One region of the Actinoplanes sp. NBRC 101535 genome, then DNA from elsewhere that is predicted to be linked to it. Evidence: riboswitches for the same ligand, from Rfam matches in the RefSeq annotation. Region 1 holds a riboswitch; each other region holds the start of a gene.

What was found. A riboswitch is a leader RNA that binds a small molecule or an ion and turns the genes downstream of it on or off. The one in region 1 is predicted to bind cyclic di-AMP.
Region 2: it holds a riboswitch for cyclic di-AMP, as region 1 does, so the genes downstream of both, QSK32_RS08615 (C40 family peptidase) here and QSK32_RS45655 (transglycosylase family protein) in region 1, are expected to answer to the same signal.
Region 3: it holds a riboswitch for cyclic di-AMP, as region 1 does, so the genes downstream of both, QSK32_RS11140 (C40 family peptidase) here and QSK32_RS45655 (transglycosylase family protein) in region 1, are expected to answer to the same signal.
Region 4: it holds a riboswitch for cyclic di-AMP, as region 1 does, so the genes downstream of both, QSK32_RS43175 (C40 family peptidase) here and QSK32_RS45655 (transglycosylase family protein) in region 1, are expected to answer to the same signal.

Annotation. Positions count from the first base shown of each region.
Region 1 is NZ_BSSY01000034.1:24,168-31,707, forward strand. Features, by position in the region: gene QSK32_RS44535 (ABC transporter permease) at 1-316, shown strand, start outside; gene QSK32_RS44540 (ABC transporter ATP-binding protein) at 298-1,374, shown strand; gene QSK32_RS44545 (aspartate/glutamate racemase family protein) at 1,362-2,015, opposite strand; gene QSK32_RS44550 (GNAT family N-acetyltransferase) at 2,063-2,668, opposite strand; gene QSK32_RS44555 (class I SAM-dependent methyltransferase) at 2,823-3,449, shown strand; gene QSK32_RS44560 (saccharopine dehydrogenase family protein) at 3,402-4,625, opposite strand; cyclic di-AMP (ydaO/yuaA leader) riboswitch at 4,936-5,110, shown strand; gene QSK32_RS45655 (transglycosylase family protein) at 5,111-7,390, shown strand.
Region 2 is NZ_BSSY01000002.1:779,554-787,093, forward strand. Features, by position in the region: gene QSK32_RS08605 (dTMP kinase) at 1-712, shown strand, start outside; gene QSK32_RS08610 (sigma-70 family RNA polymerase sigma factor) at 1,235-2,236, shown strand; gene QSK32_RS08615 (C40 family peptidase) at 2,392-3,357, opposite strand; cyclic di-AMP (ydaO/yuaA leader) riboswitch at 3,370-3,502, opposite strand; gene QSK32_RS08620 (DUF3817 domain-containing protein) at 3,718-4,038, opposite strand; gene QSK32_RS08625 (hypothetical protein) at 4,077-4,511, opposite strand; gene QSK32_RS08630 (GAF and ANTAR domain-containing protein) at 5,070-5,909, shown strand; gene QSK32_RS08635 (antibiotic biosynthesis monooxygenase family protein) at 6,031-6,339, opposite strand; gene QSK32_RS08640 (MDR family MFS transporter) at 6,426-7,540, opposite strand, start outside.
Region 3 is NZ_BSSY01000003.1:466,961-474,500, reverse strand. Features, by position in the region: gene rsmH (16S rRNA (cytosine(1402)-N(4))-methyltransferase RsmH) at 1-97, opposite strand, end outside; gene mraZ (division/cell wall cluster transcriptional repressor MraZ) at 324-755, opposite strand; gene QSK32_RS11145 (hypothetical protein) at 1,418-1,747, shown strand; gene QSK32_RS11140 (C40 family peptidase) at 2,160-3,008, opposite strand; cyclic di-AMP (ydaO/yuaA leader) riboswitch at 3,015-3,138, opposite strand; gene QSK32_RS11135 (MurT ligase domain-containing protein) at 3,609-4,832, shown strand; gene QSK32_RS11130 (type 1 glutamine amidotransferase) at 4,822-5,538, shown strand; gene QSK32_RS11125 (TVP38/TMEM64 family protein) at 5,584-6,387, shown strand; gene QSK32_RS11120 (winged helix DNA-binding domain-containing protein) at 6,436-7,540, opposite strand, start outside.
Region 4 is NZ_BSSY01000029.1:26,687-34,226, forward strand. Features, by position in the region: gene QSK32_RS43170 (AAA family ATPase) at 1-1,051, opposite strand, end outside; gene QSK32_RS43175 (C40 family peptidase) at 1,266-2,258, opposite strand; cyclic di-AMP (ydaO/yuaA leader) riboswitch at 2,275-2,407, opposite strand; gene QSK32_RS43180 (M56 family metallopeptidase) at 2,527-3,435, opposite strand; gene QSK32_RS43185 (BlaI/MecI/CopY family transcriptional regulator) at 3,432-3,788, opposite strand; gene QSK32_RS43190 (cytochrome ubiquinol oxidase subunit I) at 3,869-5,284, shown strand; gene cydB (cytochrome d ubiquinol oxidase subunit II) at 5,296-6,276, shown strand; gene QSK32_RS43200 (hypothetical protein) at 6,440-6,616, opposite strand; gene cydC (thiol reductant ABC exporter subunit CydC) at 6,648-7,540, shown strand, end outside.

The DNA.
Region 1 (7,540 bases):
CACCCGGTACGAGGAGGCCGCGGCGACCCTCGGCGCGACCCGCTGGATCAGCTTCACCCACGTCACGTTGCCGCTCGTCGCGCCGGGCATCGCGGCCGGCGGGGTGCTCTGCTGGGCGCGGGCCCTCGGCGAGTTCGGCGCGACGATCACCTTCGCCGGCAACTTCCCGGGAGTGACACAGACCATGCCGCTGGCGGTCTACCAGACCATGGAGAGCGGGGACCTCGAAGGCGCCGTGGTGCTCAGCCTGATCCTGCTCGCCGTCTCGGTCACCATCCTCGCCGCCCTCCGCGACCGCTGGCTGACCACGCCGTGACCGGGCACCTGGTCGACGCCCGGCTGCAGGTCCGGCGCGGCACCTTCGCACTCGACATCGCCCTGCGCATCCAGCCGGGCGAGACGGTTGCGCTGCTCGGCCCCAACGGCGCGGGCAAGACGACGGCACTGCGGGCACTCGCCGGCCTGACGCCGCTCTCCGGCGGGCGCCTGACCGTGGACGGGCACGACCTGGACCACCCGGAGAAGAAGACCTGGGTTCCCCCGGAGCAGCGCCCGATCGGTGTGGTGTTCCAGGACTACCTGCTGTTCCCGCACCTCAGCGCCCGCGACAACGTGGCGTTCGGCCCGCGCCGGCACGGCGTGGACCGCCGGACCGCCCACGCGACCGCCGACCGGTGGCTGGAGCGGGTGGGTCTGGCCGACCACGGCCGGCGCAAACCACGGCAGCTCTCCGGCGGTCAGGCACAGCGGGTCGCGCTGGCCCGGGCACTGGCCCTGGACCCGGCGCTGCTGCTGCTCGACGAGCCACTGGCGGCGCTCGACGCGCGTACCCGGCTGGAGACCCGGGCCGAACTGAACCGGCACCTGACCGCGCACCCCGGGGCGGCGCTGCTGGTCACCCACGATCCGCTCGACGCGCTGGTCCTCGCCGACCGGCTGGTGATCGTCGAGGACGGCCGGGTGGTGCAGGAGGGCGACGCGGCCACCATCACCGCACGACCGCGGACCGACTACGTGGCCCGGCTGGTCGGGCTGAACCTGTACCGGGGACACGGCGACGGGCACACCGTCGAGGTGGCCGGCGGGCTCGCACTGACCACCACGGACACGGTGCACGGCGAGGCGTTCGTGGCGTTCCCGCCCTCGGCCGTCGCGCTGCACCCCCACCGTCCCGACGGTTCGCCGCGCAACACCTGGTCGGCGACGCTCACCGACATCCAACGGCACGGCGACAACCTGCGGGTCCGCCTGGACGGGCCGATCAACGTGGCCGCGGACATCACCCCGGCGGCGGCCGCCCACCTCGAACTGGAACCGGGCCGCGAACTGTGGGTGGCCGTCAAAGCAGCCGAGACCCGGGCTTACACGGCGTAGCGAACGTTGCGGACTCTCTGCACGGCTGCCGCGACCGCCGTCCGGGGACTCGACAGCACCGGGACCCCGGGCAGCAGGCCGGCGGCCGGCGTCATGCTCGCCTGCGCCAACACCGTCACGTCCACGTCACCGGCCGTCGTCCGGATCCGATCGGCGATCGTCCGGTGATACCGCGGCAGGTCACCGGCCTCGAAAAACGGCCAGGCCGACAGGCACGGTACCGGCGTCAGCGTCACCTCCCGTCCGGCCCGGACGGCACTGTCGCGGATCAGCGCGCCGGTCGTCGCCCACGTCGACTCCAGAGCGAACGCGACCGCGATGCGCCCACCGGCAGCGACGGCGGCATCGGCCATCGGACGATCAACACGCATCAGGGGTACGCCGAAAGCACCGTCCAGCCCCTCCGCGGCGGCTCCGATCGTCGAGCACGTGCAGACGATCACGTCCGCGCCACTCAGTTCGGACAGCCGCGCCCGGAGCGCCGCCACGACCTCCGGGGTCACCCCGTCGACCCGGGCGCGGGCCAGCAGCGACTCGTCGACCACATGCCGGTCGTCCCAGTCCGGTGCGAGCTCCGCGCAGAGGTCGCGGAAGGTCGCGACGTGCACCTCAGCGGTGTGCAGAAAGCCGATCACGGTCACTCGCCGTACGCTACCTCCGCCACCGTCCCGCCCGGTGCAGGCCGTCGTCAGGTCCGCCGTCGGTAACGCCGGGAGGCCACGTTCTGCCGGTACTCGCGGCGGGCGCCGACCTGGCCCGCCACGAACTCCCACGTGTCCAGCCTTGTCGACCCGTACGGGCCCTCCTGGTGGATGGGCGGATCGCCGGACAGCCAGAACCCGCACCGGCGGGCCACGGACGTACTGGCGGTGTTGTCTGGGTCGATCCGCAACAACAACCGGCGCAGGCCGAGGGCTTCCCGTGCGTACCCCGCGAGGGTGGAGAGCGCGGCGGCAGCGAGGCCTCGGCGCCGATGAGGGCGACCCACCAGATAGCCGATCTCGGCCGTGAGGTCGGTGGTCACACCGAAGAGCGACACCTCACCCAGCGGACGGCCACCCTCCTCGGTGATCGCGAGCTGAATCCGGGAACCGTTCACCCGGCCCTGGCGGGCACGCCTGAGGTAGGCGACACCGGCCTCGGCGTCGAACGGCGACGGCATCGGCGTCCAGCGCGCGATGTCCGGCTCGTCGAGAAGCGCAACCAGATCGTCCAGGTCGTCGGCACCCCACTCGCGGAGGACGATGCCGGGTCCCGTCAACGTCAGCGGGTAGGGCAGCGGGCTGGCGGTCACTCTCAAAATCCTGCCCATATGGACCCGGTTCCTGCTAGTAGCGCTCGAAATGAAACATGCTCCTGGTCGGATTACCGATACGGCGCTTGACCTGCGGAGAAGTCGAATTAGGACTCTTTTGTGAGATCTTGCATGCGTCGTGCAGGATTACTCCATGTCGTCCTCACACTGGGCCGCCTACAACGCACGGCAGGCGGCACGACCGGTCCGCGAGCTGTGCCGTCGCGTGATCGACCTGGCCGGCCCGGGACGCGCCCGGACCGCCGTCGACCTCGGATGCGGCGCCGGACGGGAGACCCGGGCGCTGCTCGACGCCGGCTGGCGGGTGATCGCCCTCGACGGCGAACCCGGCACCCCACAGCGCGTCACCCGGACCATCGGCGGGCGGCACCCGGCGCTGGAAATCCGCGTCCAGGACTTCACGGAGATCCGCGAGCTGCCCGACGCCGATCTGATCTATGCGGGGTACGCGCTGCCACACCAGCCACCCGCCTCCTTCGACCGGGTGTGGGCGGCGGCACGGGCGGCACTCCGGCCCGGCGGGTGGCTCGCCGCGGACCTCTTCGGCGACCGGGACTCGTGGGCGGGCAACCCGCAGCTGACCTTCCTCGAAGAGGGTGAGCTGCGGGAACGCCTTCACGGGCTGGAGATCGTGCACTGGCGGGAGGAGGACGCGCCGGGGCCCGCGTTCAGTGGGCCCAAGCACTGGCACGTCTTCGAGGTCATCGGCACTTCACCGGCCGGCGGGGTGGACCGTGATCTCGACGCCGGCCGCCCGTAGCCGGTCGACCAGGGCATCGCCGAGAGCCGTGGCGGGAGTCAGCACCCCACCCTCGGACTCGGGAAGCCTGTCCCGGTCGAGGACGAGCGCGAGAGCGGACTCGCCGAGCATGACGGCGGTCGCCGCGTACCCCGGATCGCCTTTCGCCCGGAACCGGGCACGATAGCGCTCACCCTCCACCGTCGTGGTGAAGATGTCCACCGTGAAATGCCCGTTACGCCGGGTCTTCTCATCCGGGCCGGTCCCGGGTCTCGGCAGGATCCGGTCCAGCAGAAAACGCGTCGGCGGCACGGCCAGACCGAGGAAGAGACCGGTCAGGCCCATCTTGAGTCCGAAAGCGAACACCGGCGACAGCGGGGAGGCACCGACACTCACCGCCTCCCGGTAGCGGAACCGGCGACCGTAGGCGTGACCGCGCAGAGCGTTGCTGCGCCGCACCACCCGGGTGTTGTAGGAGGCCATCACGAACGGCGCCAACTGCCCGCGCAGACTCGGATCCACATCGGAGGCGGGCACCGAGACCATGTCCGGCTGGCGGCCCAGGTCCGGCTCGGCGTCGCGATCAGGAGTCAAGGAGTACGGGCTGGCGGCGGCCCGTCGCAGCGCGGGATCACTGCGTACCGCGTCCACCTGACCGCGCATCGAGTCGATCGTCCCGCCGCTGATACCCCCGGACAGACTCGTGACCACGAGCGTGGTGTCGGTGAGTTCGCTCCGGACATGCTTGTGGAGCACGTGAACGCCGATGTCGGACGGGATCGAGTCGAAACCGCACGAGTGCACGATCCGGGCACCGGTCCGCCGCGCCGTCTCATGATTCGCGGCGATGCTGTCCCGGACGAACAGCACCTCACCGCTCAGATCCAGATAGTCGGTGCCGGCCTCGGCACACGCGTTGACCAGCGGAAGACCGTGCCGCGCATAGGGGCCGACGGTCGTGACCACCACCCGTGTGCGGGCGGCCATGGTGGTCAACGCGTCCCGATCACCGGCGTCCGCAACGATCACGGGCCAGTCGACGCCCAGCCGTGCGCGTACCGACTCCAGTTTCTCCGGTGAACGGCCAGCCAGTGCAATTTGTGTTTCTGGTGGAGCATTCTCGGCCAGGTGTTGCGCCACCAGCGCACCGACGAAACCGGAAGCACCGTAGACGATCACATCGAAGTCGCGGCTCATGGCTGCCGATTGTGCACCCTGGGTGGAGGGTCGGCTACTGGCAGGTAGTTGGTGGTTATCCCGCAAAGGCCGACCAAAGCGTCTAATTTACGAGAAGGCGCCACCTGCCAGCCTCCGGGTTGGTGCACCATCACCGTGCTTCACACGCCGGTGAGCAGCACCGCGCCGGCCTTGCATGCCGGTGGCAGCATCGCGGCCGGCGTTTGTGCGCCGGTGGCGGCACGACACCGGCTCTGCATGCACGGTGGCAGCACGACACCGGCTCCGCATGCCGGTGACAACACCATCCGGCGGCCCGCACGCGGGCACCGTGGCCGGAACGCCGAATCCTTGCCGCCGGCCACGGACACGAACCCAGGCAGGGAGCGGGGGACCCACACGTTCCTCGGCGCTGACACGCGCCTCGGGGTGAAGCCGCACACGACGCGACCGGGCACCTCTGCCCGAACCCGACAGCTGACCTCGCAGGCGTGGAGGAAGCTCAGATGCATCACATACGTAAGCAGGCCGTTGTCGGACTCACCGGCACGATGGTCGCGTTCTCGCTGCTGGGCACCGAGTCGGCGGCTTTCGGGGCCGAGGTCAACTGGGATGCGGTAGCCCGCTGCGAATCAGGCGGCAACTGGCGGATCAACACCGGCAACGGCTACTACGGGGGCCTGCAGTTCACGCGTGGCACGTGGCGCGCCTACGGCGGGTCGAAGTTCGCCGGGACCGCGAACCGGGCCAGCAAGAGCGAACAGATCCACGTGGCGGAGCGGGTGCTCCGCGGCCAAGGCATCGGCGCGTGGCCGACATGCGGCAAACACGGCCGCCGGGGTGTCTCGTCCGCCGCGGCCCGCAAGGCGGCAGCCGAACGCAGAGCAGCCGCAACGGCCCGCGCGGAAGCCCGAGCGCAGGCCAGAGCGGAAGCCCGCAGGCAAGCCGCCCAGCGCAGAACAGCCGCCCGCCAGGCCTTGGCACAACGCCAGGCGGAGGCCCGCCGACGCGCAGCGCTGCGAGCAACCGAGATCCGCGAGAGGGCGATCCGCGAGAGGGCCCTGCGAGAGGCCGAAGCCCGCGAGTTCGCCGCCCGAGACGCCGCAGCCCGAGACGCCGCAGCCCGCGAGGCAGCCGCCCGCGAGGCAGCCGCCCAGGCGGACGCAACCCGTAAGACGGCCGCTCAGGAAGCGACAGTCCAGACCGCTGATGTACGTGCGGGTCAGAACACGGATGTACGTGCGGGTCAGAACACGGATGTGCGGACAGGGAAGAGCACGGCCGGCTCTGACGACACGAGCCGGAAGACGGCATCTCAGACAGCCGAAGTGCGCACAGGCAGAGACCCCGGCAGCGCCGGCAGCGCCGCCCAGAAGGCGACGGCCCCATCCGCCGGTGTGCGTGCGGGCAAGAACACCGGCGGCGTCGGCAGCGCCGCTCAGAAGGCGCCGGCCAAGACCGTTGAGGTGCGCGGGGGCGGGGGCTCATCGCGCGGCAGCTCGGACGAGCGACGTTTGGCGCGACCCGGGACGCAGGTCCGCGACGGGAGCGAGGTAACTCCGTCAGACGGCGCGTCGCGCGAAGTGGCCTCTGAACAGAATCGGATCATGCATGAGGCCGCGGCATGGGAGAGAGTCACCCGGCTGCGGATTCTTCGGCTGACGGGTCAAAAACGCCCCACCGGGGCCGCCACCGCTCAAGCTCAGACCGGTAGCGCGGCGGGCGACGGAAAGCGCCTCGATCCGACTGGACAACGACAGCGGCCAGCAGGACCGGGCACGGCAGAGCGAACGACAGCCGGACTTGGGGCAGCGGAGCAGGGGACGGCTGAGCGGGAGACGGCTGAGCGGGAGACGGCTGAGCGGGAGACGGCTGAGCGGGAGACGAAGGGGCGGGGGAGGATTCGTAGTGCGGTGCGAGTGGTCCTGGAAACGCGCCAAGGCCGTGAAATGCGGCTGGCCGCGACGCGGGCGGACGCGATCCGGCGGCAGATCGAACGGGCTGCGGCCGAGCGGAAGGCCTCGCTCAAAGCGGTAACCGCCTTCTCCGGTGCGGCAAGCGTGAGCGCGATCAGCCTGGTGCGTGGTGGCGGCACGCTGCTGCCGCGGAACCTGGCTGGTCCGACGCCTCCCGCGGGCGCCCCTCCTGCGGGGGCCCCTCCCGTGTTGGCGATTCCTGACGTCGCCGCCTCGGGATGGACCACACCGAGTCCGACCGCCTCCGGGGCGATGGCTCCGGGACCGTTCGTGCCCGGGCCGATCACGCCGGGCGTGGACCTCCCGAGCCCGGTGCCGGTGCGCGCCGAATCAGCGACATCGGGATCGACCGGCACCACACAGGGCAGCACGAGTTCGACCGGAACAGGGCTGACCGCGACGATGATGGCGGCTGTGGTGCGGGACCTGCGGGCTGACGACGCCGGCCGGACCCGAGCCGTCCGGATGAACCAGGTCGCGATGGCCAGTGCGGCCAAGCCGTTCCTACGGCCCATCCCCGGACGACCAGTCGCGGGACGGCCGATTGCCGGACGACCCGCCGGAGGACGGCCGGTTGCCGGACGACCCGCCGGAGAACGGCTCAGCACTGGCGGAACTGGCCGAACCGGCGGAACGGTGCGGAAGGGTGGCGTAGGAATAAGCGTCCACGTCGTGCGCCACGGTGACACACTGACCTCCATCGCGGCTCAGCACGACATCACGGGCGGCTGGCGTCATCTTTATCGCCTGAATGATGAGCTTCTGCGTAGCCCTCACCTGCTTTACCCCGGCCAGCGCATCACGCTGTGACCGTGGCGATCCGGCCGTCCCCGAACTCGCGGGACGGCCGGACCCATGCTCGCCGCGGCCCCGAAGGCCACAGCGAGCACAGCGACGCGCCTCATAGCGGGCACGACAGCACCCCTTACAACGGGCACGGCAGCACGCGTCACAACCGAA
Region 2 (7,540 bases), on a different contig from region 1:
CGGCAAGACCACCCAGGCGCACCGTCTCGCCGACGAGCTCGCCGCCACCGGGCTGCCCGCCGAGTACCGCCGCAACGCCGGGGGACGGCGCTGGGTCGGCCGTCTCGCCGCGGTCCTCGGCAAGGCCGACGCCCATGGCCGGGCCGACGCGGAGGACCTGATCGGCCGGCGGGCGATGCTCGGTGTCGAGTCGGTGCTGCGCTGGTTCGCCATCCTGCGCACCCTGCTGGTCCGGATGGTCAGTCCGGGCCGGATCACGGTGCTCGACCGGTACGCCGCCTGCCAGTTCGCGAGTCTGCGGGCCCGGGGCGCCCACCCGCGGGCGGAGCGGCGGGCGCGTCTGGCGTACCGGCTGTTCCCCGCCCCGGACCTGACGTTCTACCTGTCCGTCGACCCCGAGGTCGCCTACGAGCGGATCGAGCGCCGGGGGTACGACCACGAGACGATGGCCTATCTGCGGGCGGCGGTGGCGGCGTACCGCTCGCTGCCGGAGCACCGTGGTTTCGTGGTGATCGACGCGAACGGCACCCCGGACCAGGTCAACGCCGCGATCCGGGCCGCGCTGGCCGCCCACGCCCGGGTGGCGCCGGTCCCGGTGACGGTGCCGCCGCAGCGGTTCCCGCTGGTCCGCGCCCGGACCCTGCTGCTGGCCGCGGCCCCGCTGCTCGCCGGTTTCGCCGCCCTCAGCTGGCAGCTCGCCGAGGTGCTCTGACCGGTCGTGGTCACCCGTACGGGTGTGTGCTCTTCCTCACGGATGGGGTCGAACCGGCCGTCACCTGGGAATGTCTCCGGCTTCGGGGATGTCACCCGAGTGGGCGAGTGAACTGCGGCGCGGCGTGGCGCATTGTGGCCGATGGTCCGGTCCGCCACCGGTGGGAGATCTTTCCGGCGGCTGATTGTTTCAAGCTCGTCGAGGCTCGGCCGATGCTGCACATGAACCCCGGAGGCGTTAATCCCGTACTCCGGGGTGACGGACGTCGCGAGGCCCAAGGTGATGCCCGTCGCTGTGACGACTGGAGGCCGATGGTGTTATGAGTCGCGCGAGGGGTATCCGGCTATCGACGTGATGGACATCCAACGATCGCACTCAGCTACCGCGCACGGGGTTCTCAGGTGACACCCAGGCATTCGTGACACTTTCGATCCACCAGCCGGAATCAGTGCGAGCAGCAATTTGTTACGTAGATGTCAGCAACCGCAATGCACGAGCTGCGGACGTTACGGGAGAGGGCTGATGGACGCAGGTAATGCCCGTAACAGGGTTAGTGACGGCAATGAGGGGACCGTGGGCAACGTGGAGAAGAACACCGTGATGCGTACCGACCAGGTCGCCGAAGAACGCGACCTCGTCGGAGTCTACCTGCACGAGATCTCCCGGACGCCGCTGTTGGACGCCGCACGAGAGGTCGAACTCTCCAAGGCCATCGAGGCGGGACTCTTCGCCGAGCACCTGCTCGAGAGCGGCGAGACGCGGCGCGGCGTGAGCCGGGAAGAGCTGGAACGGCTCGTGACCGAGGGCCAGCGCGCGAAAGACCTGTTCATCCGAGCCAACCTCCGCCTGGTCGTGTCGATCGCCCGGCGTTACGTGCGGTCCGGCATGCCGATGCTCGACCTCATCCAGGAGGGCAACACCGGCCTGGTGCGGGCCGTCGAGAAGTTCGACTACGAGCGTGGTTACAAGTTCTCGACGTACGCCACCTGGTGGGTCCGCCAGGCGATCTCCCGGGCCATCGCCCAGCAGGAGCGGACCGTCCGCCTCCCCGTGCACCTGGTCGAAGACGTCAACCGGATGCGTAACGTCACCCGTCAGCTCGTCCGTGAGCTCGGCGGCGACCCGGAGCCCGAGCAGATCGCCGCGGCCCTGGGCGTGACCGTCGAGCGCGTCAACGAGCTCACCCGCTGGGCTCAGGACACCGTCTCGCTGGACACCCCGGTCGGCGACGACGGCGACACCAACCTCGGCGACCTGGTCGCCGACAGCGATGCCCCGTCGCCCGAGGAGATCGTGCTGAGCGCCCTGGAGCGCCAGCGCATCGAGGGCCTTCTCAACCACCTGGACGACCGCTCCGCCGGCATCATGCGGGCCCGCTACGGGCTCGAGGACGGCCGGGAGCACTCGCTGACCGAGGTCGCCTCGCGCTTCTCGCTGAGCCGCGAGCGGATCCGTCAGCTGGAGATCCAGGCGCTCGGCCGGCTGCGTGAGCTGGCCCGGGCCGAGGGCCTGCAGGCCGCCTGAGACCGGCCGGCCGGCTCCCCGTGAGCCGGCTCGGCCGCGCGGCGGCGGAGTGAGCCGGCCGGACTGAGAGCGGCAGACCACCTGACGACACCGCCACCACGACGAAGAAGGCCGGTACCCCGCGAGGGGTACCGGCCTTCTGTCGTACGCGGGTGTTACTTGACCCGGCCGTAGCCGTTCGGGGTCATGATGTTGATCGTGCGGTGCAGCACGTCCCGGCCCGCCGACGGCGCGTCGATGATCATGCCGCCGCCGACGTAGATCGCGACGTGCGCGTTGGACCGGTAGAAGACCAGGTCACCGGGCTTCAGATCGGCCTTGCTGATCCGGGCGGTGGCGCTGTATTGCGCGGCCGCGTTGTGCGGCAGCGACTTGCCGGCCTTGGCCCACGCGGCCGAGGTGAGACCGGAGCAGTCGTACGAGTCCGGACCGGCGTCACCGAAGCCGTACGGCTTGCCGATCTGGTTGAACGCGAAGGTGACCGCGGTGCCGGCCGAACCCGCGATGGTCGGGATCGTGCCGGTGTAGCCGCCGCTGCCGCCCTCGGTGGGGGAGCCGTAGACCGTCTCGCGCATGTCGTAGAGGTCCTCGAGGTCGCCCTCGATCTTCTCCTTGCGGTCGGCCAGTTCCTTGACCTGAGCGGCCTGCTTGGTCTCGGTGGCCTTGAGGGCCGTCTGCTTCTCGGCGTACGTCTGCGTGGTCTGGGTGAACGCGTTGATGTCCGCCTGGTTCGCCTGGGAGATCTGCTCGAGATAGGCCATCTTCTCGAGCATGTCGTCCTTGCCGCCGCCGAGCAGCACGTTGACCGCGCCGACCCGGCCCTGGATGTAGGACGTGGAGGCGATCGTCTGAACCTTGGCGGTCGCCGAGGCCAGCGCGACCTCCGTGGGCTTCAGCGACTCCTTGAGCTTCTTCGCCTCCGCCTTGGTGTCCTTGAGGTCGATCCGCATCGCGTTGTACGACTCGGTGACGTCCTCGAGCTTCTCCTCGGCCGTCTTGATCTTCTTCTTGAGCTCAGACGCGGAGGGAGCCGCCTGTGCGGCCGTGGCGCCGGACGCGGCGACGGCGAACGCGGTCAACGCGACCACGAGCGCCCGGAGCCCGGTTCGGGGGTGTGGCACTGGTAAGGGGCCTTTCTTCCGCTTGGCCGCCTACCGGGTTAGCTGACGGATTCGGGCTGGAAGAAGTAGCCCTACCGCTTGCGCGGATTCACCCCACGTAGTGGTTCCCCGGCTCGCTTTTCACGGCAAACGGCGCCCACGGGGAGGGCGCCGGGAGCCGCACGTGATTCGGCGGCGCTGGCCGGTGCCACCGAGGGTTTGTGGCTGCGGACCGGACCAACCGCATTAACTTATCGAGGCGGGAAAAGAAATCAAGGCCCGGGGGCCGGGTTTCTACCATTAGCCGGACTTGTGTGGTTAATCCTGATAACGCGCAGTCATTTGATCACCGCTAAGCGTTAAAGCCGCCCGCCGGTAACACTATTCGCTCAGTGCCGGTTCCAGCGAGTGAACGATCCAGCTCTTGGTGACCCGGCGCTCGGCCCAGAACGAGAAGAACGGAATCGTGCCGGCCAGCATCACCAGGATCATGCGGGGGAAGGCCCACTTCGCCCGGCGCGCCAGATCGAAGGTCAGCACCAGGTAGACCATGTAGAGGAAGCCGTGGAACGGGCCGACCGTCTCGACGACGACCGGGTTGCCGCCGATGTACTTCAGCGGCATGCCGATCACCACGAGAAGAATCAGGACGACGCCGACGATCCAGGCAATGGTCCGGTAACGGGTGAGGGCTCCCTGCACGGCGAACGGCTCCTTCTCGATATCTGCCGGTGAAACGGCTATTGGGGGATGCGACCGGGATAGTCGGCCGGGCGGGCGCCGGGGTGGGCCGCCAACCAGGCGAGATAGTCGTTGTACGCGGTCAGCTCGGGATCGTCGGCCGCGGGAGTGGCCGTCCGGGCGGCGACCCGGACCGGGCGTCCCAGCGTGACCGGCGCGCCGGGCGTGCGGTCGGCGGTGGCCGGCGTGGGCGTCTCCGCCACCGGCTCCTCGACCACGCCGCTGACCTTGTGGCGGGCGAGCTGCACCTCACGCCACCAGATGAAGATCACGAATCCGCCGAAGGCCGGCCACTGGAGCATGTAGCCCCAGGAGACCGCATTGCCCGAGGAGGCGCGGCTGAACTGCCACCAGCCGAGAAGCAGGCAGCCCACCGTCAGGATCACCGCGAGCAGGTGACGGGCCAGCCAGGCCGGGGTCCACAGCCCTTTCATGCACCCGAGCGTACCGGCGTGTCCCCGGTGTCCGTCCGCTCGGTCCGGCCCGGAGACGATCACCATGGTGCTGATGTGATTCACGTCACGATGACTGCCGGAATCCCGGTGGCCTACCGACAGTTGTGAACAGATGCCGGTGTGCCCAGTGTCCCCGGGCCTCACCCTTCGCCTGCACGGAATACCAGTTCGGCTGGAGCCGTGTTGAGCCTTTCGCCGCGAGGCGACCTGCACACCGGCATCTACCTTCGGCGCCGCCCCGGATCATCCGGGGCGGCGCTGCCGGTCTACCGCCCGGCACCGCGGCCCGGTTCCGTCTGGCCACCCACCCACCCGCCCGGCGCGGCCTCCTGGCCGGTCTGGTCACCCGCCCGGCGCGGCCTCCTGGTCGGTCTGGTCACCCGCCCGGATGTGTCCGGGTTTCACGCCCGGTTTCGTCCGGCTTCGTGTCGGGTTTCCGGCAAGCTTCCATCGGTGAGACGGGGTTAAACGGACAAGACCGCCCGTTCGGGGCACGTCGCCGACATCTTTCCGGATCGACGTGGCAGTATCCGTCGGGTGTCTGCCCCGCAACGTCGCGTCCCGGCCGCCCAGCGCGGCGCCCGGCCGGCCCGGCGCGCCCGCCTCGCCGCGGCATCCTCCTTCCTCGGTCCGGCCCGTCGATTCGCCGCTCTGCCACGCCGGAGCAAGTCCTCCCGCCCAGCCCCGTCCACGGCGGGTGGGCCGCACCCGGTCGAGCTGGCCGGCCTGCTGAACGAGTTGACGGTCCGGCTGCTCGGCGCGGACACCCTCACGCACGCTCTGGACCGGCTGGCCGCCTTCGGCGCGAGCGCCCTGCCCGGCGTGGTCCGCTGCTCGGTGGTGCTGATCGGCGAGGGTGGCCCGCTCACCCAGACCGGCGCCGGCCGGGCGGGGGAGAGCTTCGATCTTCTGCAGTACGCCGGAAGCGCAGGTCCCGGGCTCGAGGCGGCCCGGACCCGCTCCCTGGTGATCAGCACCGACCTGGCCGCCGACGAGCGGTGGCCGGAGCTCACCGGCGCGGCCCGCTCCGAGGGCGTTCGGGCGGCCGCGGTGATCCCGCTGGACGTGCGGCGGACCGCGGTCGGGGCGTTCAGCGTCTACCTGGACCGGGACGGCGACGTCGGACCGGACCTGCTGGTGACCGCGATGGCAGTGGCCGGACAGGCCGAGCTGCTCCTCGGCGAGTTGCGCCGCCGGGAGGCCCTGACCGAGGGCGCCGAGGTGGACCGCGCCGTCGGCGTGATCATCGCCCAGCGGGGGTGCAGCGTGCAGGAGGCCTACGCCGTCCTGCAGGAGAGCTCCCAGCGACTCGGACTGGACCGGCGCATCGTCGCCGAGCGCCTGGTGGCCGCCGCCGCCCGCAAAGCCACCGACTGACCCCCTCGACCCGCTCCCGGGGCGGTGTGGAGACGTGCCGGTGATTCTCCGCGTGAACCTGTCGAGGGGTGTGGTGAGTCCGGGCCCGGTGCGTGCCTGAACCCACCACGGTGGTGCCGGGTCAGGCCGGCTTCTCGACGTGCTCGACGACCTCGAACTCCAGCAGGGAGGCACCGGTGGCCACCGGGCTGCGGTCACTGCCGGCGTGGGCGGCCTTGGCCCGGCCGTTCGACCACTCCTGGAAGGCCTCCTCGGTCTCCCAGCGGGTGTAGACGAAGTAGCGGGTCTCGCCGGCCACCGGGCGCAGCAGCTCGAACCCGAGGAAGCCGGGGGAGCCCTCCACGGCCCGCCGGCGGGCGGCGAACCGCTCCTCGAGCTGGGGGCCGGCGCCCTCCGGGACCTCAATCGCGTTGATCTTCACAACAGCCATGGCGCCACGCTACTGCGCCGGACCGGGGACCCGGGCCGGCGCGGCGGGGTACGGGAGTGTGCTTCTCCCGTACCCCCAGAAGGAGCTCAGCCGTCGGAACCTGCCTTGACCCCCTCGGGGTCGGCAGGCGCGGGCCCGGAGGCGCCGGTGTCCTTCTCCGCCTGTTTCGCGGCGGCGGCGCGCTGCTGCTGGGCCGAACCCTTGGCGAGCGCGATCTCCGGCAGGAAGAAGACCACGATCAGGCCGAGCAGCATGATGCTGAAGGCGATCAGGTAGACCAGGTGCACGCTGTCCGAGAAGCCGACCTTGAACGGGTGGGCGACCACGTCGGAGAGCTTGGTGATGAACGAGGTGTCGCTGAGCGCGCCGCTGTTCTGGGCCTGGGCGAGCAGCGCCTGCTGCTCGGGGTCGGCGGCGGCCTGCTGGAAGGCGGGGTCGGTGGCGGCCTGCCTGTAGGCGTCGGCGATGTTGCCCGGCAGGACGTTGAACAGCACGGACAGGAAGACCGCGGTGCCGAGCGTGCCGCCCATCGAGCGGAAGAAGGTGACCGCGCCGGTGGCCACGCCGATCTCGCGCGGGGAGACCGCGTTCTGCACGGCGGTGATCATCGGCTGCATGTTGCCGCCCAGGCCGAGGCCCATCAACGCCATGATCAGCATGACCCGCCAGAGCGGGGTGTCCGCGCCGATCGTGGAGAACAGGAAGAGCGCGACCACCATCAGGCTGCTGCCGATGATCGGGAAGATCCGGTAGCGGCCGGTCCGGGAGATCAGCTGACCGGAGACGATCGAGCCGGTCATGATGCCCATCACCAGCGGGATCATCTGCAGGCCGGCCATCGTGGCGGTCGAGCCCTTCACGATCTGCAGGTAGAGCGGGACGGTCATCAGGCCGCCGAACATGGCCATGCCCAGGATCGTGCTGGAGGTGGCGCCGACCGCGATCGTCCGGTTGCCGAAGAGGCGCAGCGGGAGCAGGGCCTCGTCCTTGTACGCCCGTTCGGCCAGGATGAAGCCGACCAGGCCGATCGCGCCGATCACGAAGCAGGCGATCGACCGGGTCGAGTCCCAGCCCCAGTCGCGGCCCTGCTCGGCGACGGTGAGGATCGGCACCAGGCAGAGGATCAGGGTGAGCGCGCCCGGCCAGTCGATGCGGTGGTCGACCCGGTGGTGCGGCAGGTGCAGGACCTTGGCGACCACGG
Region 3 (7,540 bases), on a different contig from region 1:
CGCCCGGCCGGCCCAGGGCGGGAGCGAGCAACTCGAGGCAGCGCTCGAGCAGCACCGGCACGTGCGTGCCCCGCGGCTCCCCCATGACGACCCCCATTGCCCCACCATCTTGCGTCTCACCCGGCTCTTGCCGTGCCACACCGGCCCGGCCGCCATTCCGTACCACCAGATCCCCATCCGCTCATGTCCTATGCCCAATGAACCGGGCTCGGACACGCGCCTGGCGCCGGGGAAGAGGCGCCAGGAGCGGGAGCGGCTGGAGATCTCGAGGTACGGCAGCAGTGGCGTCCGGGCCGGTCACAAAGGCCCACCGAGTGCACGCCCTACAGTCCGCCGGGCAGCACCCCCTCCTCGATGTCGGCGAACTCCTGCTCGCTCGCCGCGAGGTAGTCCTCCCAGGACTGCTTGTCCCAGATCTCGACCCGAGTGCTCGCCCCGATCACCACGAGGTCGCGCCCGAGGCTCGCATAATCGCGCAGGTGGGCCGGTATGGTCACCCGCCCCTGCTTGTCGGGCACCTCGTCGTGAGCACTGGCGAAGAACACCCGGCCGTAAGCCCGGGCGGCCTTGTTGGTCACCGGCGCCTCACGTAGCTGACCGGCGATCCGCTGGAACTCCGGCATCGGGAACACGTAAAGACAGCGCTCCTGCCCCTTCGTGATCACGACACCTCCCGCCAGCTCGTCACGGAACTTGGCCGGGAGGATCAGCCGGCCCTTCTCGTCGAGGCGCGGGGTGTGTGTGCCGAGGAACATCCGGCCCCAACCCCCTTGCCGTGGCGTTCCGCTCCTTCGCGGAGGGAGTCGGACCACCTGTCAACTCGGGCCGGCAGGTCCCGTCTCGTTCCTCGGTCCTGCCACTGCGCCCCACTCTACTCCACTTCCCTCCACCTGCAACCCGAAAGCAGCCGCTCGCGAGGCCTTTTCGCGGACGTAATCCCTGTTCACAGGCGGTGGAGCGCAGTGGAGCGCTCTTCCATGATCCACTCCGTCCGGTTTCCGACATGGAGCGCTCACAGTCCCGTATGACCCACTTTCCAACCCGACTTTCCACCCCCCACACCCGCCCGCCGCGCCCCCCGGGAGGAAAGTGGAGGGACGCCACAAACCCCCCACCCCCTCCAGTGGAGCGAAGTGGAGCCCTCTCACCCGCCCCGCCCCTCGACGCCCCGCCCCGCCCCGCCCCGCCCCGCCCCGCCCCGCAAGCCCACACCCCTGCGAGCCCACACGTCACCAAGGGCAACCCCGACCCTCCACCCGACCGAACCCAGCCGTCGCCCACGGCCGACTTGCGGGCGCCGAGGAGGCGTGGCTGACGGCCGGACCCGGTCAGCCGTCGCCCACGGCTAACTTGCGGGCTCAGCGAAGCCATCCGCGACGGCCGGGGCTAGACATGTTTCGTCATCAGGGTCCGCGTGGTGAGTTCAGCCGCCCATCCCGCCCGTATTCACCACACCGCCACGGGCGTGGTGACTTCGGGCGTCCAGCGCGCCCGTAATCACCACACCGCCACGGGCGTGGTGACTTCGGGCGTCCAGCGCGCCCGTAATCACCACACCACCACGGGCGTGGTGATTTCAGGCGTCCAGCGCGCCCGTAATCACCACACCACCACGGGCGTGGTGATTTCAGGCGTCCAGCGCGCCCGTAATCACCACACCACCACGGGCGTGGTGATTTCAGGCGTCCAGCGCGCCCGAAGTCACCACGCGGATGGGCTTCGCACCCTGACCACGAAACGTGTCTAGATCAGCCGTCGGCCATGGCTGGCTTGCGACTTCACAACAACCACCCACGACGGCCAAGCCACCCGAGCCGCCACCCACGGCTCCCCGACCGCCCCACAAGAACCACCGACGACGGCCGAGCCTGCCCAGCCGTCGGCTACAACTAGGGTCTCGGACTCGGTCGCGGCCACGGCGTGAGGCGGGAAGCCGGGACGGTGCGGGACGGCGCGGGACGGCGTACACCGTGAAAGCGGGCCCGGCCGACGCAGGCGGCGGCAGAAGGGCGGAAACGCGCGTGGGGCCGTGACCCCACCAGGTCACGGCCCCACAACGCGTACTTCACCACGGCCGGCACGCCACCACGCCGCCTGACCGGTTACACCTTACTTACTGCACCCGCTGCGCTACTGCGCCGAACGGGCACCGGGGAGCGTCATGCCACCAGTCGGCGTACGACGTAGTTGCTGCTCCAGATCTTGTGCTTGCCGACCCGGGCGCCCGAGTGCGGCGAGTCGTACATGTATCCGTTACCGGCGTAGATGCCGGCGTGGTACCCGTACGACCCGTTACGGAAGACGATCAGGTCGCCGACCTTCTTGTTGCTCTTGGCGACCTTCTTGCCGTAATTCTGCTGGGAGTTCGCCTTGTGCGGCAGGGACTTGCCGGCCGCCTTCTTGTAGACGTACTTGGTGAACCCCGAGCAGTCGAAGCGCTTGGGCCCGGACGAGCCGTACTTGTACAGCGCGCCCTTGTGCTTCTTCGCCTCAGCGAGGATCTTCGCGCCACTCGCCTTGACCGTGATCTTCACCTTGTCGGTGGAGACCTGGTTGTAGCCCGTACCCGTGAAGATCGTCCGCACGTACGCCGTGGTCTTCGGCTTCGCGGAGAGGGTGACCGCACCGCTGCTGCTCGTCTTCGTGGCCAGTGTCTTCCACTTGCCACTGGACAGGGTCTGCAGACGGACGGTGCCCTTGGCGACCTTGCCGGTCTTGGGGTCGATCACCTTGGCGGTGACCTTGACTGCGGATCCCCACTTGATGCTCTTGCTGGCCGCCTTGGCGGTCAGCTTGGGCGTGACCTTCGCGGTGGCCACCGTGGTGGTCGCCGCGACCGGAGTGACCGTGGTCGGTGCGACCTCGGTCGTCGTCGCTGCCGCCGAGGCGGCCGACCCGGCCATGAGCTGGCCGGCGGAGAGGCAGAGGCCCAGGGACAGTGCGGCAGTGCCGGAACCGACGACGGTACGACGACGGGCCTGGCGGTGACGCGCTCTGTATTCGTGCACGGTAGAGATATCCCTCCGGCACGCCTGCGAGGTTAGCTGTCGGGTTCGGGCGGGAAGGTTGCCCGGCCGCACAAGGCGGCTTCACCCCAAGGTCTTCCCCGCTCGCCGCCGGATGTGGCGGTGACGCGGAGGACCGGTATTGGTTCCCCCGTCCCCGCCCCCGAATGCCTTGTTCGTGTCATGCAGTGGTTCCTCTGTCGCACCGACCGACCCGGGGCAGGGCTCGGCGTGAACCGGTTCGGTACGACCGGCGAGCGGTTGCCCCCGGCCACACCTTGGTACCCGAACAACTCCATGATCGTCAGCACCAGTTCCGCCACTCTCCGTGACGTCGAAAGTGGTCACTGTCCATTTTGTTACCGCCACGAGACAAATGCCGCTACCTCAAGTGAGCAGTTCAGTACGATCCGTATAAATCAATGGGTGAACCAGAACACATAAAAACCGAGACCGTCACCCGTTCGAAACACCGAATTGCCCCGACCGGCGGAAATGCCTCCGCCCGTTCAGCCGACCCCCCGACACCCGTTGATCGAGCCGTTCCGGCCACGCGACGTAACAACGGCTTCCGGTACCCTCGCTGGCGTGACGGACGGGAAATTGCCACTCATCGCCAAGGTCGCGACCACCGCGTCGAAGACCGCGGCCGCGCTCTCCAGAGCCGCGGGACGCGGCGACGGCTCGGTGATCGGCGGCTGGATCGGCCTCAAGATCGACCCTGACCTGCTGGCCCACCTCTCGTCCGGCCGGGCCGTGGCGCTGGTCTCCGGGACGAACGGGAAGACCACCACCACCCGCTTCACCGCGGCCGCCATCGGCGTGCTCGGACGGGTGGCCACGAACTCGTACGGCGCCAACATGCCGACCGGCCACACCTCGGCGCTGGCGAAGGAGGGCCACACCCCGTTCGCCGTGCTCGAGGTGGACGAGCACTACATGGCCCAGGTCATCGAGGCCACCCGCCCCCGGGTGGTGGCGTTGCTGAACCTCTCCCGTGACCAGCTCGACCGGGCGAAGGAGGTGGCGATGATGGCGCAGATGTGGAAGACCACCCTGGGCCAGCACCCCGACATCCGGGTGGTCGCCAACTCCGACGACCCGATGGTGGTCTGGTCCGCGAGCAGCAGCCCCCAGGTGACCTGGTTCAGCGCCGGCCAGCGCTGGCAGGACGACTCGTTCGTCTGCCCGGAGAGCGGCCACCCGATCGAGCGCTCCGGCGGCGACTGGTGGTGCACCGGCTGCCCGCTGCGCCGGCCGAAGCCGCAGTGGTCGGTCGAGGACGAGGGCGTCATCGACCCGCGCGGCGACTGGCACCTGGTCAAGCTGCAGCTGCCCGGCCGGGTCAACATCGGCAACGCGGCCACCGCGCTCGCCGTCGCCGCCGAATTCGGGGTCCGCCCGATAGAGGCACTCCCCCGGCTCGCCCGGGTGACCTCCATCGCCGGCCGGTACGCTCAGGTCGAGCGGGACGGCCGCAACATCCGCCTGCTCCTGGCGAAGAACCCGGCCAGCTGGCTGGAGGCCTTCGACATGGCCGAGCAGGCGCCCACACTGCTCTCCATCAACGCCCGCGACCCCGACGGCATGGACACGTCGTGGCTCTACGACGTCGACTTCTCGCCGCTGCGCGACGGCCGTCCGGTGCTGATCACCGGTGACCGTGCTTACGACCTGGCCGTCCGGCTGCAGGTGAACCAGGTGCCGTTCCGGCACGTACAGAGTTTCGACGAGGCGCTGGCGAGTGTTCCGCCCGGCCGCCTCGAAGTGATCGCCAACTACACGGCGTTCCAGGACATCCGAGCGGAGTTGGACCGTGTCAACTGAGTCCCTGCGGATCGTGTGGATCTACCCCGATCTGCTCTCGACCTACGGCGACCGGGGCAACCTGCTGATCCTGGCGCACCGGGCGGCCGCCCGTGGCATCCCGGTGGAGACCTACGAGGTCCGCTCCGATCAGCAGATGCCGACCACGGCCGACGTCTACCTGATCGGTGGCGGCGAGGACGGACCGCAGGCCGCGGCCGCCCAGCGCCTGATCACCGACGGCGGCCTGCACCGGGCCGTCAACCAGGGCGCGGCCGTCCTGGCGATCTGCGCCGGGTACCAGTTGTTCGGGCACTCCTTCTTCGCGAAGGGGCAGAAGTGCGCCGGTCTGGGCCTGCTCGACCTGTACTCGGACCGGGGACCGACCCGCGCCGTCGGCGAACTGCGCGGTGACATCGACCCGCGGCTCGGACTGCCCGCGCTGACCGGCTTCGAGAACCACGGCGGGCGTACCCATCTGGGGCCGAACGCGACACCCCTGGCCAAGGTCACCGCCGGCATCGGCAACGGCGACCAGACCGAGGGCGCCTGGGCCGGCAAGATCCTCGGCACGTACTCGCACGGTCCGGCGCTGGCTCGCAACCCAGCTATAGCCGATCTGCTCCTGCGCTGGTCCACCGGCGCGGATAGGCTTGCGCCCCTCGACGATGCTTGGGCCGAACGGCTCAGGGGGGAGAGGCTCGCCGCCGCGGCGAGCCCGGCCTGACAGACGGATCCTGGACCGACGATGAAGTGGGGACGGTAAGCCTGTATGACCGACATCCTGATCGCCCAGCGGGGCGCCGGTGTGGCCGCGGACTCTTCGGCGGCTCCGGCCGCCCCGCAGGTCACCAGCATCGCCGCGGACCCTCAGGCCGGCCCGGTCGCCGCGCAGGCTGCCCCGATGAGCTGGAAGCGCCGGGCGCTCCGCTTCACCACGCTGGGCGTCGTGGTGGGTGGCCTCGCGGCCGCCGCCGCGATGCTCCCGCTCCGCGAGATCGGTGACAACGTCGACCGCCTGGGCATGGGCGCCCCGGCGGCCGTCGCGGTGGTGGGCGGCCTGCTCCTGTCGGTCCTGGTCCCCCGCACGGCGATCACGCTGCTCTGCGGCCTGCTCCTGGGCGCCGCGACCGGCGCGATCGCCGCCATGGCCGCCGCGATCATCGCCGCGACCGCCACCTACTACGCGGGCCGCTGGGCCGGCCGGGGCGCGCTCAAGGCACACGCCGGCAGCAGACTGGACCGCCTGGACGGCTGGCTGAACAACCGCGGGCTCTCCGCTGTGCTCCTGGTCCGTTTCCTGCCGCTGGCTCCGTTCGGTCTTGTCGGGTACGCCTACGGCACCACCAGCGTCTGCCGCAAGCGTTACCTCCTGGGCACCACGATCGCCGCGATCCCGTCCACGGTCACCTACGCCGTGATCGGCGCCGCGGCCGCCCGCCCGGGCGACATGTCCGCAGCCACCCTGGCGCCCGCGGCCATCAGCTTCGCCCTCTCCACCGCCATCGTCCTGCGCTGGCGCTACACCTCCCGCCGCGCCGCCGCCACCCCGGTCGTGGCCACCGCGGCAGCCTGACAAACCCTCGAAGATCCGGACCGGCCCCGTGCCGGTCCGGATCTTCTTTCATGGGTAAGCGGGAAGCAGGCGAACCTCGGCAGCGGGCAGCGGCTTGGACCACCAGTGGGCGTAACGGCTGTAGACCAGCGGCTCCCGGGCCGCCAGGAAAGCCGACAGGGACGCAGCCTCCGCGGCCAGCGCGTCCCAGACCGGGCGGGACAGGGGGTGGAAGGCCGTCGCCTCGATGCCGCCGGGAACCGCGCGCCAGACGCCCGCCACGTAGCCGTCGACGAGCAGGGTGGGCAGGACATCGCCGTTCATCCGGATCACCAGTCGGCGGTAGCCGGGCGGGATCACCCGGGACCGGTCCGCATAGGCCAGCAGGATGCTGTCCCACATCGGCAGCAGCCGGGGCGGGGCGGGCGCGTCCTCCGGGGGTAGCGGGGCGCCCGGCACGTCATACAGCCGATTGCCGGGCAGATGAGTGAGCTGATCGCCCAGGGCGAGCACCGCGGCGCGCAGATCCGCGGCCGGGATCAGGGTGAACTGGCGGATGTCGGCAATGGTCGCCGGACCGAAAGCGGTCAGGTAGCGCAACACCAACCGCTGGATCGCCTCGTCGCGGGACGGCTCCGCAGACAGGCCCGAGCCGGGAACGGCCCGGGACGACTCCACCGACAGGACCGGATCAGGGGCGACGCGGGACGACTCCAGCGACAAGGCCGGAACGGGAGCGGCGTGGAAGGCCGACCCCGGAACGGGAGCGGCGTGGAAGGCCCGGGAGGCGAAGGACCACGGGCCGCCGGTCGGCGTGTGGTGCAGGGCCGCGAACGTGCGCAACGCCCACCACACCCCGGGGCGCTCACCGCCGAGACGGGCGGCGAGCATGGCCTCGATCTCCGCCGGGGTGCGCGACCGGGCGGCGAAGTCGATCAGCTCGGGCAGCAGGGCGTCCGCGTCGGCGACGGTGAGGCCGCTGCGGGTGAATCGGGTGTCGCCGAGACGGGCGCCGCGCAGCACCGGCAGGACGGCCCGGTGCCAGAACGGATGGTCGTCGGCGTGGACGGCGTGCAGGGTGATCCGCAGAAGGGTGGCCTTCACGAGCGTACCGGAGAGAAAAGCCTCGTCGAGGGAGTCGCCGTCGAAGCCCGCCACCCTGTTCCAGATCGCG
Region 4 (7,540 bases), on a different contig from region 1:
GGCCGTCCGGCGGCAGCACCAGCACGGTGCGGTCCAGGCGGCCGGGGCGGCGCAGGGCCGCGTCCACGTCCCATGGTGCGTTCGTCGCGGCCAGGACGAACACACCGTCGTTGCCGCCGTCCACGCCGTCGAGTTCGGTGAGGAGCTGATTCACCACGGTACGCATGGACGACTGCAACTGGCTGCGTTTGTGCCCGAGGGCGTCGATCTCGTCCAGGAACAGTACGCACGGGGCGTGGCCGCGCGCCGATTCGAACAGGTCGTGGAGGTTGCGTTCCGAACTGCCGATCCACATGTTCAGTACGTCGGTGATGCTCAGCGAAATGAACGAGGCGCCCATCTCGCCTGCCACCGCGCGCGCCAGGAACGTCTTGCCACAGCCGGGCGGGCCGTAGAGCAGCAGACCACCGCGCAGGCTCTTACCGAACAGGGTCCGCAGTTTCGGGTTCCGCAGCGGGCCGAGGAACGACACCTCGAGACGCTTCTTGACGTCGGCCATGCCGCCGACGTCGGCGAGGGTGACGCCGGAGCGTTCCACGTCGAAGGAACGGTCGGCGTGGCCGCGGACCGGGTCGACGCCATCACCGGACGACGAGCTTTCCGGCCGGGAGAAACGCGGCGGAACCACATCGCCGAACTGCTGTTCCATCGCCGCCCAGTCGATACCTGACGGCGGAATCGGACCACCGGGCCCGGAAGGAGATGCAGTCTCGGAAGGAGATGCGGTCTCGGAAGGGAATGCAGGCGCGGAGGGGGATGCAGGCGCGGAGGGGGATGCAGGCGCGGGAGGAGATGCAGGCGCGGAGGACGGAGCGGAAGGGGCTGTCGGCACGGGAGGCGACGGCGGGACGGGGTTGCCCAGTGCCCGGGCCATCAACTGCTGTGCTCCGACGTTCGCGGGATCCTGGGCCAGGGCCTGCGCGACGTGCCCGATCGCCTCGGCGCCACGGCCCGCGGCCACCAGCATCTCGGCCAGGTGCAACCGCAGTGGCAGGTCGTCCGGCTGGGCCTGCACCGCCGCGGCGAGGCTATTGATCAAGGCATCGCTCATGACAGGCGATTATGCCCGCGCCGGTGGCCGGCCTGCTCACGGCAAGCCGGGGCCGCGCTCGCTCGACGCCGGGTTGAGACCTGAAACACCGGATGGCGACGGTACGGGCTCAGGCCGTACCCCCGAGAAGGCCGGCCTGAAGGGGAGAGAAGGTGGAAGGCCGCCCACACCGAAGTGTGAGCGGCCTTCCGGAGAACAGCGGAACAGGAGCCGATCAGGCCGGCCGCCGGTATCCGGCGATCGAACCCGGACTTTCGATCTTCGCCATCCGCACGTAGTCGCCCGTGTGCGGGGCGTGCACCATCATGCCGCCGCCCACATAGATGGAGACGTGGTGCAGATCGGAGCCGTAGAAGATCAGGTCACCCGGCTGCAGTTCGCTGCGGCTGACCGACTTCGTGGTGCTCCACTGGGTCTTCGTGTAGTGGTAGAGACTGACGCCGACCGATCCCCACGCCTCTTTCGTCAGGCCGGAGCAGTCGTAGCTGCTCGGACCCTCCGCGCCGAAGACGTAGGGTTTGCCGATCAGGTCGCACGCCTTCTGGGCCGCGCGACCTCCCCGGTCGTTGGTGTAGTCGACCGGGCACGGACCGATCTTGAGTCCGCTCTTCGAGACCGTGGCGCTGCCGTAGGCTTCGATCCGGAGGTCCTGGAGCTCCTCGACCTTCGCCTCGATCGTCGTCTTCTTGGCCGAGAGGTCCTTGTCCCGGACGGCGATCTCGGCTGCCATCTTGTCGACGTCAGCCTTGTCGGCGGCGTACTTGTCCCGCAGTTTCGCCACTTCGGTGATGGACGCCTCCTGCCGGGAGGCGATCTGGTCGAGGAGTGTCAGCTTGTCCACCAGGCCGGTCGGCGAACCGGTCACCAGCATCGCGTTCATCGCGCTGGGTGGCCCCTGGATGTAGGCGTCCACCGCCAGGCCACGGACCTGCACCATGGCGGCATCGACCTTCTTCTGCAACGGCGCGAGGGTCGCGGCAAGCTCTTTCTGCTGTTTCTTCAGCTCTTTGAGCTTGCTGTGCACGTCGTTGTACTCCTCGATGACGGGCTCCAGCTTGTTCCACTGCTCGTCGATCTGATCTTCGATCTTCGAGGGGTTGGGTGCCGCGTGGGCGGCTGCCGGGCCCGTGACAACAACTCCGGCCGCCGCGACGGCACAGAGCACGATGCGCAGAAAACCGACGCGACGCGCGCCTATCCGCTTCACGTGGGTGTGTTGTCCTTTCTTCCTACTCAGCCGCCGACCGGGTTAGCTGACGGGTTCGAGCGGGAAGCACGCCCGGCCGCGTTTCCGCGGCTTCACCCCATGAACCTGGGTTCCCGGCTCGCACGAGGGCGATTAGGCGGTGGTCCGTCAGATCGGCCGGTTGGACGATGGGGGACTGCCGAACCGGGGACAACCGTACTCGGATCATGCGGGCAAATGAAGCGCGCATCGTACCGGAAACCCTGCGCACCTGCAGTAATACCGAGGGTTACCGAAATGGCCATGCGTCGAGGGCCCGAGCCAGCCAGGGCACCACGAGCACTACGGTCGGTAACACCAGCAGGCCGATCGCGGCGGCCGTGGCGAGCACGGTGAGGGGCCGCGACGAGCGTGCCGGGCCGGCCATCCGATCGAGCCTCCGCCGCGTCTCGGCGGCCGGGTCGGCGGGCGCCGCCTCACCGAGGGGCGCCGGGTGGGCGAGCCGGGACAACGCGGCCCGCAGCGGTTCCGGCCCGGTGCGGCGGCGTGCGGCGTCGTCCGCCACCATCTCCAGCAGCAGGTGTACGGCGTCAAGCGACGCCCGGCTGCGCAGTGGTGCCGGGACCGCCTGGTAGAACGCGGTGAACGACTCCATCACGAGTTCATGCCGGTGCCGCAGGTGGGCCCGTTCGTGGGCCAGCACGGCGTCGACCTGTTCCGGGTCCAGGACCTGCAGCACGGCCCCGCTGAGCACGACGCGCGGCGACCGTCCGGGCACGCAGTACGCCAGGGGCAGCGCGCCGTCCAGCACGCGCACCTCGGCGCCGCTGAAGGTGCGGCGCTGCTCGGCCCGGTCGAGCAGGTCGACGAGCATCCGGTGCCGCGCGCGCCGGGCCCGGGCGCGGTAGCTCACCCGGACCAGGGAGATCAGCAGCCGGATCACGATGAGGGCCGCGACCGCCAGCGAGAATCCGAGGGCCACCACCGTCTCCGGGTGCCGGGCGCCGGCCGCCCGGGACAGCTCCTCCGGGGCGGCGAGCACCACGCCGAGCGCGCAGAGGACGGCGGTCAGGGTCAGTGCCTGCCAGAGCAGCACGCCGGCGACCGGTGACCGGTCGGGCCAGCGGGCGTGGGCGAGGATGCCGGGTGCGATCAGCGACAGGGCCAGGCCGAGCGCACCGAGCGCCAGCGCGGTCACGACCGGGTCGTGGAGCGGGCCGCTTCGATCGCCGCGGCCAGGGCGTCCGGTGGGAGCTGCCCGACGAAGTACGCCAGGGCGGCGTCCCGGTCGGGGGTGGAACTCAGGGCGTCGAGCATCACCCCGGCGGTCATCTCCTCGCGGGTCTGCGCGGGGGCGTACCGGTAGGCGCGGTCGGAGCGTTGCTGCAGGACGAGACCCTTCTTCGCCAGCCGGTCGAGGACCGTCATGACGGTGGTGTAGGCCAGGTCACGGTCGCGGCTGAGCAGGTCGTGCACCTGTCGCACGGTCAGCGGTGCGGGCGCGTCCCACAGCTTCGTCATGACCTCCCGTTCGAGGTCGCCCATACCCATGTGGGGCAGTCTACGTCACCGCGTCGTACTACACGTCGTAGTATCTACTACGAAGCGTCGTAGAGGGGTGGGCCTGATCCATGGACGTGCTCGACTTGACCCGGCTGCAGTTCGCCGTGGTGACGATCTATCACTACCTGTTCGTGCCGCTGTCGATCTGTCTAGCGGTCACGGCGGCCGGTCTGCAAATCGCCTGGATGCGAACAAACAACGATAAATACTTACATCTCACGAAATTTGTGGGAAAGTTGCTGATTGTCACGTTCGCGGTCGGCGTGGTGACCGGTCTTGTGCAGGAATTCCAGTTCGGCTTGGGCTGGAGCGCCTTCGCCCGGTTCTACGGTGATGTGTTCGGCCCCACACTCGCCATCGAGGGCATGCTCGCCTTCTTCCTCGAGGCGACGTTCCTCGCCCTCTGGTACTTCGGCTGGGAGCGGCTCCCCCGTAGGGTGCACGCCGCCACCATCGTGGTCGTCGCCGTCGGCACCCTGCTCTCCGCGTACATCATCCTGGCCGCGAACTCGTTCATGCAGAACCCGATCGCGTACGCCCTGGATCCCGAGACCGGGCGCGCCCACCTGACCAGCTTCGCCGAACTGATGACCAACGAGGTCGTACTGGCCGCGTTCCCGCACACGATGGCCGGCGCGGCGATGGCCGGCGGCGGGGTGCTCCTGGCGATCGGCATGTGGCGGGCCCACGCCGACCCGGCGTTCACCACCCTCGGCCGGATCGGCGCGTGGACCACCCTGCTCGGCGGTCTCGGCACCGCGATCAGCGGCGACCACCTGGGCAAGGTGATGACCGCCGTGCAGCCGATGAAGATGGCCGCCGCCGAGGCGCTCTACGAGACCACCACCGGCGCGCCGTTCTCCGTCCTGGCGATCGGCGAGCTGGGCCACGACCGGCCGTTCTTCAGCATCGAGGTGCCGTACCTGCTGTCGTTCCTGGGTACCGGCTCGTTCGGCGGGACCGTCCAGGGCATCGACGACCTGCAGGCGCAGTACGTCGCGGAGTACGGCCCCGGCAGTTACGTCCCGATGATCCCGGTGGCGTTCTGGACGTTCCGCCTGATGATGGGCGCGGGCATCGCCGCGATGGCGTTCGCCGCCTTCTACCTGTGGAAGAACGCCGGCTTCACCAAGCGGATCCCGATGATGCCGGCACTCCTGCAGCCCGGCACCGGAACACCCCGCTGGTTCATGAAGCTCGTCCTGCTCGCCCCGATGCTGCCGGCCGCCGCCAACACCTTCGGCTGGATCTTCACCGAGACGGCCCGCCAGCCCTGGCTCGCGTTCGGCATCTCCACCACCGCCGAGGGCATCTCCCCCGGCCTGACCAGTGCCGAGGTGATCGCCTCGCTGGCCGGGTTCACCCTGGTCTACGGTCTGCTCGCGATCGCCTGGATCCGCCTGGTCGTGCACCTGTCCCGCAAACCGCTCCGCGAACCCGAGAAGACCACGGACGCGGATCCCGAGCCGGCCCCCGCCTACTAGGAGCACCCAGCATGATCACGTTCTGGTTCGCGGTCCTCGTCCTCGCCTGGGTGCTCTACTTCGTCCTGGAGGGCTTCGACTTCGGCGTCGGCATCCTCACCCCGATCCTCGGCCGCGACGAGCACGAGCGCGGAGCCGTCATCCGTACGGTCGGCCCGTTCTGGGACGGCAACGAGGTGTGGCTGGTCGCCGCGGTCGGCGTCACCTTCGCCGCCTTCCCCGACTGGTACGCCGCGTGGATGTCCGCCCTCTACCTGCCGCTGGTCGGCGTCCTGCTGCTACTGGCGGTCCGCGGCGTCGCCCTGGAGTTCCGCGGCAAGCACGACGCGCCGTCCTGGCGCCGCCGCAGCGACCACCTGCTGGCCTGGAGTTCCGGCGGCATCGTGCTGCTCTGGGGCGCGATCCTCGGCGTCCTGGTCGACGGTCTGGCCCTGCGCGCCGACGGTGAGGTCGCGGGCACCGGCCTGAGCCGCAGCCTCGGCCCGCTGTTCTCCCCCGCCGCCGGGCTCGGCGCGCTCGCCGCGCTGCTCGCGGCGATCCTGCTGGGCGCGACCTTCCTCTCCCTGCGCACCACCGGCCCGGTCCGCCGCCGGGCCCGCGACCTGGCCCGCCACACCGGCACGTTCGGCGCGGTCGCCCTTCTCGTCCTCGGCGTGAGTACGGGCAACAGCATGGCTCTCGCCGCCGCGGCGATCGTGTTCGTCGCCGGACTGCAGGCGCGCCGTGCCCGGGAGGCGACCGCTTTCGGCGCCGTCGTGGTGGCCGTGGCCGCCACCGTCGTTGCGATCTTCACCGTGCACGGTGACGTGGTCCTGCGCAGCACTCTGGACCCGGCGTGGTCGCTGACCCGCGAGTCGGCCGCCGCCGGCCCCGAAGCCCTGAAGATCATCACCGTGGCCGGGGTCCTGATCCTGCCCGGCGTGATCGTCTACCAGCTCTGGTCGTACTGGGTCTTCCGCCGCCGGGTCGCCAGCGAACGAGTCCCCTCGTGACACCCACACCCACAACCCCCGACTCCCCCGACTCCCCCGGCTCCCCCGGCTCCCCCGGCTCCCCCGCCTCCCCCGACTCCCCCGACTCCCCCGACTCCCCCGACTCCCCCGCCTCTCCCGCCTCTCCCGGCGATCTTGGTGCGGAAGCCACCCCCATCGGTGGTCAACGCACCAAGATCGCCAAAACGAGCGGCACGGCAATCGGCGCGACGAACGGCACGACGAACGGGGCGGCAAACGGCACGGCAAACGGCGCGACGAACGGCGCGGCAATCGGCACGGCGAGCGGCGCGACGAACGGCACGACGAACGGCACGACGAACGGCACGACGAACGGCACGGCGAGCGGCGCCAAGGTGTCGCGGGGGCCGGTGGATCCGCGGCTGCTGAGGCACGCGGCGGCCAGCCGGGCCGGCATCGGGGTGCTGACGCTGATCGGCGCCGGTCAGGCCGCCGCCACCCTCGCCGTCGCGGTCGCCCTGTGCCGGCTGGTCGCCGGGCCCCGGGACCACGCGGTGGTCCTGCTCGCCGGAGCGTTCGCCGTGCGCGGCCTGCTGGCCTGGCTGGAACAGACGGTGGCCCGCCGCACCGCGGCCCGGGTCACCGACGAACTGCGGCGCTCCCTGGTGACCGCCGTGCTCCGGCGCGGTCCCGCCTGGGTGGCCGCGTTCGGGGCGGGCCGCCTGACCACGGTGCTCGGCACCGGGCTCGACGCGCTCCGCCCCTGGTTCTCCGGTTACCTCCCCTCGCTGATCCTCGGTGTGCTCCTCCCGCCCGCGGTGGTCGTCACGATGGCCGTCGTCGACCCGGCCTCGGCCACCGTCGCGCTGCTCACCCTCCCGCTGATCCCGGTCCTGGGCGCGCTGATCGGCTGGGCCACCCAGGCCCGCGCGCAGCAGCGCTGGGCCGCCGACGCCCGGCTCGCCGGGCACTTCCTGGACGTCGTCCGGGGCCTGGCCACCCTGAAGGTCTTCGGCCGGGCCGAACGGCAGACCACCGTCATCGCCGGGCTCACCGACCAGCACCGGCGGGCCACCCTGCGGGTGCTGCGGGTCGCGTTCCTGTCGTCGACGGCACTGGACCTGGTCGGCACGCTCTCGGTCGGCCTGATCGCGGTGCAGGCCGGCCTGCGGGTCGCGGCCGGCGACATGGCCCTGGCCCCGGCGCTGCTGGTGATCCTGCTGGCGCCGGAGGCGTACCGGCCGCTACGCGAGATGGCGGCCCGGTACCACGCCTCCACCGACGCCGCCGCGGTGATCGCCGA